3 regions of the Listeria sp. SHR_NRA_18 genome follow, and region 3 is predicted to be linked to each of the others. Evidence: riboswitches for the same ligand, from Rfam matches in the RefSeq annotation. Region 3 holds a riboswitch; each other region holds the start of a gene.
What was found. Region 3 has a riboswitch for S-adenosylmethionine ahead of metE (5-methyltetrahydropteroyltriglutamate--homocysteine S-methyltransferase). Riboswitches for the same ligand answer to the same signal wherever they lie in the genome.

Region 1 (4,140 bases), 830 kb from region 3:
TATTTATTATTTTATCTTTTCTTAAAATCATGTTTAAGTGTCCTTCACGATTGAACCTCCAAACGGAGGTGGCGCCGAGAAATGCCTAGATTCTAGGCAAAGCCGAGCAACGGAGTGGAGCGTACGATTTGTACGAGAACCCCGTAGCACAGGTTTTAACGACGAAGATGAGCGTTTCTCGGCGTCGCCGGCGCCTAACGGCGGCGGATTTTGCGAGAAATGAAGTTCCCCAGCGACTGGACACTTTGGACAATAACGACCAAAATAATAACTGTAACGAGCATCGTGATATTATCATAACGCTGGTACCCATACGTAATCGCCAAGTTTCCAATCCCTCCTGCACCAACAACTCCTGCCATTGCGGTAGCACCAACGAGACCAATCGTCGCGGTAGTTAGTGTCAGAATCAATGAGCTAAGACCCTCTGGCAACATAAATCGCCATATAATTTGCCACGCGTTCGCGCCCATCGCCTGAGCTGCCTCGATAATGCCTTGATCCACCTCTAAAAGCGAGTTTTCAACAAGTCTTGCAATGTAAGGTCCTGCGTAGAAAACAAGTGGAACAATCGCGGCTTTCACGCCAATGCTCGAATCGACGATGAAACGCGTCACAGGAATCAATGCGACTAGCAAAATAATAAATGGCACCGAACGCAAAATGTTGATAATTGGGTTTAAAATATTGAAAATCATTGTATTTTGCAAAATGTGACCTTTTCGCGTTACGACGAGTAAGACACCGAGTGGTATCCCTATAAGGCAAGCAAATAAGAGTGACCATGTAACCATGTATAGGGTTTCAATAAATGCCATGCTTAGCTGTTCAGATGTGACTTCCATGCGCTCCCACCTCCTCTAATTTGACATTTTGCGTTGTTGCGTAAGCGAAGGCTTTTGCGATTTCTTCTGGCTCACCTGTGACTTCCACGATCATGTAGCCAAACGCAATCGCCTGAATTTCAGAGATATTCCCACTTAGGACGCTGACATTGACATCAAATTGTTTGGCAATATTCGAAAGTAGCGGATTTCCTGATGATTCTCCCACAAATGTGAATTTCCAAACGGTTGCGTCGTGATTTTGAATCAGCTTCAGTGCGCTGGCTGGAATATCGTCATTGATTACCGTCTTGACGAAGTTTTTCGCGGTTTGGCTTTGCGGATTTGAGAAGATATCGAATACTTTGCCTTCTTCGATAACTTTACCGCCTTCCATCACCGCTACTCGATTGCAGATTTCGCGTATCACAGACATTTCGTGGGTGATGAGCAGAATCGTAATATTGTATTCTTTGTTGATTTTTTGTAACAGTTCGAGAATCGCGCCTGTTGTCTCTGGATCTAATGCGCTCGTTGCCTCATCGCATAGGAGCACCTCTGGATTTGTTGCGAGTGCACGTGCAATCCCGATACGCTGCTTTTGGCCGCCGGATAATTGGTCGGGATAATTCTTTGCTTTATCTGCTAAGCCAACAAAGTCCAACAATTCCAGCACTCGCTTTTCGCGTTCTTTTCGGTTTGTATGTATTAAAGCTAGCGGTATCGCGATGTTATCGAAGACCGTTTTGGAATTCAATAAGTTAAAATGTTGAAAAATCATGCCAATCTTTTTTCGTTCTGCGCGAAGTTCTTTGGATTTTAATGTTGTTAAATCGGTTCCTGCCACAGCCATGGAGCCTTTTGTGGGCCGCTCCAGTAGGTTTACCGTGCGAATCAAGGTACTTTTTCCTGCACCACTAAAGCCCACTACGCCGAATATGTCGCCTTTTTCGATGGTTAAGCTAACGCCGTCTAACGCGGTAATTTCTTTGCCTCCGCTTTTGAATGTTTTCGTTACATTTTTGAATTCGATCATCCTATCACTCCCTTAATTGCCTTACCCACAAAAAAATCTCCCCTTAAGTTAATAAGAGGAGATTCTAGTCCAAACATCTATGTACCGAATAATTATACAGTCATATGAATGCAGTCTTTGTCGTCTCACCTTATCTACCAAGCAAATGGAATGCTTGTTGGAATTGGCACAGTATCAATACATGATCTGTTGCCGAGGTTTCGTAGGGCCAAATCCCTCCACCTCTCTGGATAAAATGTGTAAGTCGTTATTTATTTTTTATAACTATATCGTGTATTTCGGATACTGTCAACCACTTTTGGAAAAGTTCTTTGTTTATTAATCGTTTTTTCTGCGCAATTGTTCGAGTTTCGCTGCGATGCGTGCTTTGTTTTCCGCTGTTGTTTGGGCGTCTAGTGTGATTCTCGTGCCATCGATTAGAACCGAACTGCCTTCGTGAATATTTTTTGGCAGTTTGGTTTGTGGGATTGTCCATATTTGCTCATCTGGTTCGAGTAGAAAAACCGCTTTTCCATCCTCGATACGGTCTAAAATCGCTTTTTTGCTCATGGTACACCTACTTTACGGTTGCTTTGCCTTGTTCTTTGATTTGTCGAACAATGCCGTCGCCTATTCCGTTTATTTTTTTCAATTCGTCAATTGATTTATATGGTCGTTCGGCGATAATTTTGTCTGCTAAAACGGGGCCAATGCTCGGTAGATATTGCAGTTCTTCTGCGGTTGCTGTGTTAATATTAATTGTATTTGGCATCGGAACCGCCTCGCCTGGTTCTTCTGTTGTTTGTTTGCCAGTGCTATTTCCAGGTTCCGGTGTGCCGGATTTTTCTGTCGCGACGTGGATTTGTTTGCCATCCGTCTCGATTGTTACCGTTCCTTCGACATCCGTTCCATACGTTTTGATATCGCGATCCTTGAGCCACTGAATGACTTCGCGGTGCGGGTGCCCGTAGGAATTTCCTTTTTCAGCAGAATACACGGCGACTTCCGGTTTGACTGCATCTAAAAAGTACGGCTGATTCGATGTTGACGAACCGTGGTGTCCCAAATCGAGAATCTGGGCGTTTAAATCTAGGCCGCTGTCGACCATTTCTCGTTCGCGTGACTTTTCTGCGTCTCCTGTAAAAATAGCCGCAATATCTTTGTATGTTAGACGAATCGCGATGGAATCGTTGTTAGCGTTATCCGATAATTTATCCGGACTCAGCACCTGAATCCCAAACGGTCCGAATGTAGCTTTTTCACCGCGTCTTGGCTCCTTATATTTCGCGTCCGAAGCCAGAGCGGCATCAATCACGCGCTCATAAATCGAGCTATTGAACACGAGTCCATCCATCCAAATTTCTTTCGGCTTATACTGTTTGATGACTTTATCCGCGTTGCCAATATGATCTGAGTGCGGATGTGTTAAAAGCAACAAATCAATTTTTTCGATATTCGCTTTTTCTAGATATGTCAAAATCCGATTATCGTCATGGCGGCCAGTATCAATCAGAATCGTTGTGCCATCATCGGCTTGAATAAGCGTGCTGTCCCCCTGCCCGACGTCAAAAAAAGTGAATTTCGCGCCGTCTAACGTATTTTCGGTAACACTGGATGTTTGTGTATTATTTGAGCATCCACCAATAAGCATGACTAAAATAATCCCCATGATGCTCCATTTTGCTAATTTCTTCAAAATCTCAACTCCCTAATTCTCTTCCCCTTAGAATAGCAGAATCGCTTCTTGGAGTAAAGAGTTGCCGGAAAAGTTGGGAGATTTACACCAAATAAAACGAGCCCTATAAAGGACTCGCCAAAATTTCGAAAAACCACTTCACATGATTTCCTACCAAACCTCAGCGGATCGACAAATGCTTAGTTTCTAGGCAAAAGCACTGTTCCAGTGCGGAGCGTACTAAAGTACGTGAGCGCTGAAACAGTGCTTTTAACGACGAAAATGAGCGTTTGTCGATCCGCTGAGAGATTTATTTTACTTTCTCAAAAAATTTGAAGGTTACTTCTTCGCTTTTTGGATTGTAATCAATGATCCAGTCATGATCTTTAAAGTACCAGTAATCATGATCTTCTACGTAGAATAAAATATCGCCGATTTTGTGTTGCAATGCCATTTCCGTGGGTTTTTCAGATACTAATCCGATTGAAAAACCAGGATGTAGGGAACTGTTGGAGCCACCATATTTTGCGAATAATCTAATTCCATTTCCATCGGCCGTGTTAAACTCATTTCTAAACCAGTGTTGTGCTTGATCGCTTACTTCGATTTGCATTGTCATCACTCCT
Region 2 (4,140 bases), on a different contig from region 3:
CCGTCACGGTAATGCCTGAAATGATTGCGGGCAAAGCTTCTGGAATCAAAACTTTACCAATAATCGTGAATAGGTTCGCACCCATCGCTTTTGCCGCCTCAATAACGCCCTTGTCGACCTCACGAAACGCGATTTCCACCATTCGTGCATAAAATGGAGCCGCTGAAATAATCAAGGCTGGTAGCGCCGCTTTAGGCCCAATTATCGTACCGACAAGCGTTTTCGTCATCGGAAGTAATAACACGATTAAAATGATGAACGGAATCGACCGGAACACGTTGACCAAAATCGCCGTTATCCAGTAAGCCGTCCGTGATCCAGCGTCCTTTTTACGGTTCGTCAAGAATAAAACGAGCCCCAAAGCCAAGCCTAGGAAGAAGACCGCGAACAGCGAAACAATCGTCATGTAAAGCGTTTCCTCTGTGGCTGTTTTCATCATGTCCCAATCTACATTTGCGAAATATCCTGTCGAATCGTTCATCCTTCAATCACTTCCGTTTCTATCTCAAGCTCGCGTAACCGGGTGATTGTGGCATCGACTTGCGATTCCTCACCTTGAATTTGAATATATAAAGTCCCGTACGCTCCATTTTGCGTTTGCGTCAGGTTCCCGTGTAAAATGTTGAGTAATACCTTATTGTCTTGCGCTACTTGTGAAATAATCGGCTGCGTCGCCTTCCCACCAACAAAAAGCAGCTTCACAAGCTTGCCTTCCGAATAGTTTTCCAGCAACATGTGAATCAATTCTTCCGTCTCATCGGATTCGGTTACTTGGCGCACAAACCGTTTTGTCACTGACTCTTTCGGATGTTGGAATACTTCAATAACATCGCCAAGTTCGACTACACGCCCCGCTTCCATGACCGCCACACGATTACAAATTTTGCGAATAACGTGCATTTCGTGCGTAATCACAATAATCGTCAAGTTCAGACGGCGATTAATATCGAGCAATAACTCCAACACTTCATCCGTCGTTTGTGGATCGAGTGCCGATGTCGCCTCATCACAAAGCAATACTTTCGGATTATTCGCAAGTGCCCGCGCAATCCCAACACGCTGCTTCTGACCACCACTTAGCTCAGAAGGATACGCGTCTTCCTTGCCCTCCAAGCCAACAAGTCTAATCAATTCATTCACTCGAAAACGCCGCTTCTCGCCACGCACTCCCGCAATCTCCAGCGGAAACGCGATATTATCATACACTGTACGCGACCAAAGCAAATTAAAATGCTGAAAAATCATCCCGATTTGCTGACGCGCCTTACGCAATTTACTCCCTCTAATTTGGGAAATAAACAAATCATCCACTTCCACCGTGCCTTCTGTCGGCAACTCCAAACCGTTAAACATCCGAATCAGCGTACTTTTCCCAGCGCCAGAATACCCCACAACGCCAAAAATTTCACCGTCCGCGATGTCCAAATTAACATCATCCACTGCTCTCACATTGTTTTTTCGAGTCTTATAATCCTTCGCAACACTTTTAAGCCTTATCAAAGTAAACTCCACCCTCAATCTTTTTCTAAAAACAAAAAACCTCTCTTGCCACTTGAGCGAAGAAAGGTGTAATTACATGCATAATTTACGCTTTTCTCTCATCTCTCAGAGTCTGACACTCTGTATGATTTAGCACCTTGCAATGGATAAAATCATTCATCCACTTAGGTTGCCGGGCTTCTTCGGGCATATCCCTCCACCACTCTTGATAAGATTATTTTTTAGACGCATTCACTTACACGCCTTGTGTTTATTAATATTACATGTTTTTAGTCGGATTTGTCAAGATTCAGTTTCAATTTTATTTCGAAAAGCCGAACTCCATCATTTTTTTAGCATCTTTTATTCGTCCTTCATCCGTCGAACTACCCAACGTAATTGAGATGACTCGCTCTCCATTTTGAACCGCCGTTCCTACAAAACAGTACCCAGCTTGATCCGTATAACCCGTTTTCAAGCCATCCATCCCGCTTACCACGCCTTCTTGGAGCGCACCATTCGTCGTATGAATTGTATCGCCTTTTTTCGTCACGTAATCCGTTCGCGATGTCGTATCCAGCACTTCCGGATAGTCCTTCAACAACCGTTTCGTCAAAATCATCAAATCCGCTGCGGTTGACATCGACATGTCGCCATCCTTATCCAAACCGCTCGCACTGCTGAAATGCGTCTTCGCTGACATGCCGAACTCTTTTGCCCGCGCATTCATTTTCTCCGTGAAATGCTCCGCGTCCACTCGCTCAGCCAAAGCCTCCGCCGCATCATTTGCCGACATAATCAGCATCGCCGCAAATAAATCCTCCACCGAATAGTGTTTCGTTCCCGTTTTCGCGTACAGACTCACCGCCTGTGGATCATCCAGACGCCCCAACGGCAACATCTCATCCCAAGAAAGAGATTTTTTATGTATCGCCTCTAAAACTAAATAGGTCGTCATTAATTTCGTTATACTTGCAATCGGAACCGCGCGATTCACATCTTCCGCAAAAAGCGCCTTCTCCTGTTTCGTGTTCACAACAAGCGCGCTACTAGCCTCAATCGATGGCGTCGCACGAATATCTCTTCCTAATAATACAAAAACTAAAATAGCAACAATCGTCAAACAAGCGAGAATTAAAATCAATGTCTGTTTTTTCATAATTTCCCCTCCTGATTACATCTTACCTAAAAATGATAAAATGGAGAGTAAGAAATTAGAAAGAAAAGCTTAAGATTCCGCGCGTAAAATGACAGTTCTGTAAGAAAAGTCCCTATTACGCGCTGCTTCTTGCAAAATATCATACCTTACTAACTCTCGGTAACTGGTAACTTCACCGTAAATGTCGTTTTTCCTTTTCTACTCGTAGCGAAAACCTGTCCACCATGACGCTCGACAATCGACTTCGCAATCGCCAAACCGAGCCCTGTTCCCGTCGTCGTCCGATTTTTATCCACTTTATAAAACCGATCAAACAACTGCGGTAAATCACCAGCCGGAATCTCAGCTCCATAGTTCGAAACCTCGATAATCGCCATACCTGCTTCTTTTTTCGCGCTAATATCGATTTTCTTCCCAGAAGCACCGTACCGAAGCGCATTCGAAAACAGATTCTCAAATAAACGCATAATCTGCATACCATCCCCCATAACTTTCAAGTTCTCAACGGCATACATTTCAACGATCTGAACCTCTTTTTCAGCAGCAGAACGTTCGTACTCTGAAACGAGCTGGCGCAATAATTCCACCATATCGAGCGTATCCTCTTTAATCTGAAACTCCGTGCTCTCAAGACGCGTATAATCAAACAAATCATCAATCAATTTATGCAGTCTTTGCGCTTTTCCATACACCAATTCCGTATAATGACGCAACTCCACCTCATCGCGATACCGGTCCTCATGAATATAACTCAAATAACCCAATATCGAAGTCAGCGGCGTACGTAAATCATGCGACACATTCGTAATCAAGTCGTTTTTTGCCTGTTGCGCCTCCTGCTCCTGCTCAATCAATTCCGCCTGGTGCACCCGCATTTTCTCGATGCTCTCCTCCAACTGCACAATCTCGGGAATCAAACTGTCCTGCTCCATCGGCTGATCTTGAAGTATCGCCTCATTAATCTGTCGCAACTGTTTTCTAAGTAAATTCTGTTTAAAAAGCCAATAGAAAAAAATGAAAAATACGAGCGCTACACCAGTCATACCAAGATATTTTAACATGATAAGCCACGGCGAATTCAGCAATTTATCATAACGACCGTAGCCGAATAAATCAATAAAACTCTTCGTCGTCCCAGTCAACACAACCGAATCCTGCGTCACCGAAACGAGCCACAAACCGATACTCCGCAATGCCACAAAGCTAGCAAACCAAGACAACAACGCAAAAATAACGATTTGTAATGGATGCATTTGCTGCCAAATTCGCCATATGAACTGCTTAAACCTCAATTTTATAACCTACTCCCCAAATGGTTTTGATCACATTTTCTCCGTCCATCGCATCCTTCAACTTATCACGTAAATTGCTGATATGCACCATCACCGTCTTACTCGCACCCAGCGCCTTCTCCTGCCAAATCCGTTCAAAAATCAGCTCAGAACTAAAAACACGACCCGGCTCATTCGCCAGCAAAAATAAAATATCAAATTCCGACGTCG
Region 3 (4,140 bases):
GGTCGCGAGTTCGACTCTTGCAGCCGGCACCATATTTAGCGATAGCGGCGGCTATGGCGAAGTGGTTAACGCACCTGATTGTGGTTCAGGCATGCGTGGGTTCGATTCCCACTAGCCGCCTTTATGAAATTTTGGATAATGCGGGTGTAGTTTAGTGGTAAAACTACAGCCTTCCAAGCTGTTGTCGTGGGTTCGATTCCCATCACCCGCTCTTTATTTTTTTATTGTGGGCCTATAGCTCAGCTGGTTAGAGCGCACGCCTGATAAGCGTGAGGTCGATGGTTCGAGTCCATTTAGGCCCACCATATTATTCCACAGTAGCTCAGTTGGTAGAGCAATCGGCTGTTAACCGATCGGTCGCAAGTTCGAGTCTTGCCTGTGGAGCTTGTAATTGTTTATATTGGGGAAGTACTCAAGTGGCTGAAGAGGTGCCCCTGCTAAGGGTATAGGTCGTTAACGCGGCGCGAGGGTTCAAATCCCTCCTTCTCCGCCAGTATAAAAGATGCGAAACTAGAATTAATATTTAGGCCCGTTGGTCAAGCGGTTAAGACACCGCCCTTTCACGGCGGTAACACGGGTTCGAATCCCGTACGGGTCATCGCTGATTATAAGAACAATGTCATTTATGGCATTGTTCTTTTTAATGCAAAAAATGCATAGGAGGATAGGTATGAAAAGCAATAGATTTAAATTTTGGATTTTGACAGTGGTTGTTGCTATATCTGGTTTATCTCAAGGCTTATTGTTGCCTTTGATTTCGATTATATTTGAGGGAAATGGGATTTCTTCGGGATTGAATGGGCTCCATGCTACTGGGATATATATAGGGGTCTTATTAGTATCGCCATTTATTGAGGCGCCATTACACCGATTTGGATACAAACCTATTATTATTGTTGGTGGTGGGATTGTAGCGGTTGCTTTATTACTATTTCCACTGTGGTTTAATTTATATTTTTGGTTTATTTTGCGACTGCTGATTGGTGTGGGGGATCATATGTTGCACTTTTCTTCGCAGACTTGGATTGGTGCTATGAGTCATCCTTCTAAGCGTGGACGTAATATGGCTATCTATGGTCTGTTTTTTTCGTTGGGGTTTGCTGTTGGACCACAACTCGTGAATTTAATGGAGATTAATGTGAACTTGCCGTTCTTTATATCGGGGATTATGGTGATTATTGCTTGGGGGCTTGTGTGGTTTCTTAGGAATGAGTTTGTTGCTGAGAAGGCAGTTATACGCGAAATTTCGTTTTTTGGAAGTATAAAGCGATTTTCGGACGTATTTAGGCTTGCTTGGATTTCGATGATTCCGCCTTTTGTTTATGGCATATTGGAGACGGCGCTTAATGCTACTTTTCCGATTGTGGGGCTTCGGGATGGGATTCCGCAGGCGATGGTTGTGACGATTATTTCTTCCTTTTCTGTTGGGACGATTTTATTCCAAGTTCCGATTGGGATTTTGAGTGATAGGATTGGTAGGGCAAAGGTTTTGCCTATTTTTGTGGGGGTGGGGGCTGTTTTGTTTTTTGTGACGGCTTTTGTTTCTAATAGTATTGTATTGATTGGGATGTTTTTTGTTCTGGGGATTTTTCTGGGGTCGATGTATTCGCTTGGATTGTCTTATATGACGGATTTGACGCCACTGGAGCTTTTGCCTGCGGGGAATATTTTAGTCGGGATGAGCTTTAGTTTGGGGAGTATTATTGGGCCTTCTGCGACGGGAATTATGATTGGTTTGTTTGGTAATGATGTGTTTTATTTTGTGATTACAGGGCTTCTGGTTGTAGCGTTTTTAGCGTTGTTTTTCGGGAATGCTCGAAAAAGTTTGACAATGCCGTGATTTTTTAGTTGACAGGAATTTCGTGGGATGGTAATATAAGTTCAATACATCGGAACTGGATGTAATTAATTTCATATAATAACTCTTATTGTGAGTGGTAGAGGGACTGGCCCTGTGAAACCCGGCAACCTTTCAGTTTTTGAAAAGGTGCTAAATCCTGCGAAGTATGATGCTTCGAAAGATAAGAGAGTGAATGCGTGTCTGTAAAATTCGGATATTCGTAGCCTCTCTGGTTCTTTGCTGGGGAGGCTTTTTATATGAAAAAAATAATGAGGGAATGGTGATGTGAAATGGCGAAAGTTCAAAGTTCAAATTTAGGGTATCCGCGTTTAGGTGAGAAACGGGAGTGGAAGAAGGCACTTGAGAATTATTGGAACCATAAGATTTCTGAAGAGCAATTACTTTCTGAAACTAAAGAATTGCGTTTACAAGCTTTGAAGAAACAGCAGGACAAAGGGATTGATTTGATTCCAGTTGGGGACTTTTCTTTTTATGATCACATTTTAGATACGAGTATTACTTTTGGGATTGTGCCGAAACGATTTAATTATGAGGCTGGGAAAGTGGATCTTGATACATATTTCGAGGTTGCGCGTGGGAATGATGGGGCGGTTGCTTCGGAGATGACGAAGTGGTTTAATACGAATTATCATTATATTGTGCCGGAGCTTGTGGATGCGAAGCCGCAGTTGACGGAGAATCGGGCGTTGTTTTATTACGAGGAAGCTAAAAAAGAGCTTGGTATTGATGGGAAGCCAGTGCTTGTTGGACCGATTACGTATTTGAAATTGGCGAAGGGGAATGATGATTTTAAAGGGTTGTTGGATCAGCTGATTCCGCTTTATGGTCAAATTTTGAAGGAGTTGCAAAATGCTGGTGTGAAATGGGTGCAGATTGATGAGCCTTACTTAGCGACTAGTTTTGATAAGGAAGAGTTGGTGTTGTTTGAAGAGGTCTATGCTTTATTTAAGAACATTGCACCTAATTTGAAGATTGAATTGCAAACCTATTTCGAAAGTCTTGATTATTTTGAAGAGGTTGTGAAACTGCCGGTGGATGCGATTGGTGTGGATTTTGTGCATGATCATGGTGAGTCGATCGAAGCGCTTGAAAAATTTGGATTCCCGGAGGATAAAATTTTGGCGGCTGGAGTGATTGATGGTCGTAATGTATGGCGTGCGGATTTGGATGCGAAATTAGGACTTCTTGAGCGGATTGCAAAAGTGGTGCCGAAAGAGCGGTTAATTGTGCAGCCGTCGAGTTCATTACTGCATGTGCCGGTGACGAAAGCGAGTGAGCCTGATTTGGATGGGGTGTTGCTTGGTGGGTTGTCATTCGCGGATGAGAAGTTGGTGGAGTTAGTGGCGCTGACGGAGGCATTGAATGGGGAAGATGTGACGGCGGAATTTACGGATGCGAGGGCGGCGCTGGGTGCGATTAATGGTTCGCATCACCGGAATAATGCGGAGGTGCAGGAAGCGATTCGTAATTTAGAGAACGTGGAGGTGAAGCGTGATTTACCGTTTGCGGAGCGGATTAAGTTGCAACATGAGTGGTTGCAGTTGCCGTTATTGCCAACGACGACGATCGGTAGTTTTCCGCAGTCGCCTGAGGTTCGGAAAAAACGTTCGGATTGGTTGAAGAAAGTGATTACGGACGCGGAATATGAGAAATTTATTGAGACGGAGACGGAACGCTGGATTCGGATTCAAGAGGATTTGGACTTGGATGTGCTGGTGCACGGTGAGTTTGAAAGAACGGATATGGTGGAGTATTTTGGTCAGAAGTTGGATGGTTTCCAAGCGACGAAATTTGGTTGGGTGCAGTCTTATGGGTCGCGCGCGGTGCGTCCGCCATTGGTATACGGGGATGTGGCGTTTACGGAAGCTATTACGGTGAAGGAAAGCGTTTATGCACAATCGCTAACGGATCGTCCTGTGAAGGGGATGTTGACGGCGCCGGTGACGATTATCAACTGGTCGTTTGTGCGTGATGATGTGCCGGATTATGTGGTTGCGAATCAAGTTGGTTTGGCGCTGCGTAAAGAGGTGGAGGCGCTTGAGGAGGCTGGAATTCGTGTGATTCAAGTCGATGAGCCAGCGCTGCGTGAAGGATTGCCGCTGAAGCGTTCAAGATGGCAGAAGTACTTGGATGATGCGGTTTATTCGTTCAAGTTAACGACGACTTCGGTTAAGAATGATACGCAAATTCATACGCATATGTGTTATGCCGAGTTTGAGGATATTATCGATACGATTAGTGCGCTAGATGCGGATGTTATCTCGATTGAGACGTCTCGT

Region 1: another riboswitch for S-adenosylmethionine. It lies ahead of DUK53_RS04175 (methionine ABC transporter ATP-binding protein); the one in region 3 lies ahead of metE (5-methyltetrahydropteroyltriglutamate--homocysteine S-methyltransferase).
Region 2: another riboswitch for S-adenosylmethionine. It lies ahead of DUK53_RS11920 (methionine ABC transporter ATP-binding protein); the one in region 3 lies ahead of metE (5-methyltetrahydropteroyltriglutamate--homocysteine S-methyltransferase).

The regions. Positions count from the first base shown of each region.
Region 1 is NZ_QPKR01000001.1:834,114-838,253, forward strand. It holds gene DUK53_RS04170 (methionine ABC transporter permease) at 195-845, opposite strand; gene DUK53_RS04175 (methionine ABC transporter ATP-binding protein) at 829-1,860, opposite strand; SAM riboswitch class I at 1,988-2,097, opposite strand; gene DUK53_RS04180 (DUF3006 domain-containing protein) at 2,179-2,409, opposite strand; gene DUK53_RS04185 (MBL fold metallo-hydrolase) at 2,417-3,508, opposite strand; gene DUK53_RS04190 (HesB/YadR/YfhF family protein) at 3,825-4,127, opposite strand.
Region 2 is NZ_QPKR01000007.1:179,060-183,199, forward strand. It holds gene DUK53_RS11915 (methionine ABC transporter permease) at 1-481, opposite strand, end outside; gene DUK53_RS11920 (methionine ABC transporter ATP-binding protein) at 478-1,500, opposite strand; SAM riboswitch class I at 1,596-1,715, opposite strand; gene DUK53_RS11925 (D-alanyl-D-alanine carboxypeptidase family protein) at 1,802-2,638, opposite strand; gene DUK53_RS11930 (sensor histidine kinase) at 2,788-3,936, opposite strand; gene DUK53_RS11935 (response regulator transcription factor) at 3,920-4,140, opposite strand, start outside.
Region 3 is NZ_QPKR01000001.1:1,622-5,761, forward strand. It holds tRNA gene DUK53_RS00085 (tRNA-Thr) at 1-32, shown strand, start outside; tRNA gene DUK53_RS00090 (tRNA-His) at 48-120, shown strand; tRNA gene DUK53_RS00095 (tRNA-Gly) at 141-211, shown strand; tRNA gene DUK53_RS00100 (tRNA-Ile) at 229-305, shown strand; tRNA gene DUK53_RS00105 (tRNA-Asn) at 312-384, shown strand; tRNA gene DUK53_RS00110 (tRNA-Ser) at 403-493, shown strand; tRNA gene DUK53_RS00115 (tRNA-Glu) at 527-598, shown strand; gene DUK53_RS00120 (MFS transporter) at 671-1,840, shown strand; SAM riboswitch class I at 1,923-2,028, shown strand; gene metE (5-methyltetrahydropteroyltriglutamate--homocysteine S-methyltransferase) at 2,131-4,140, shown strand, end outside.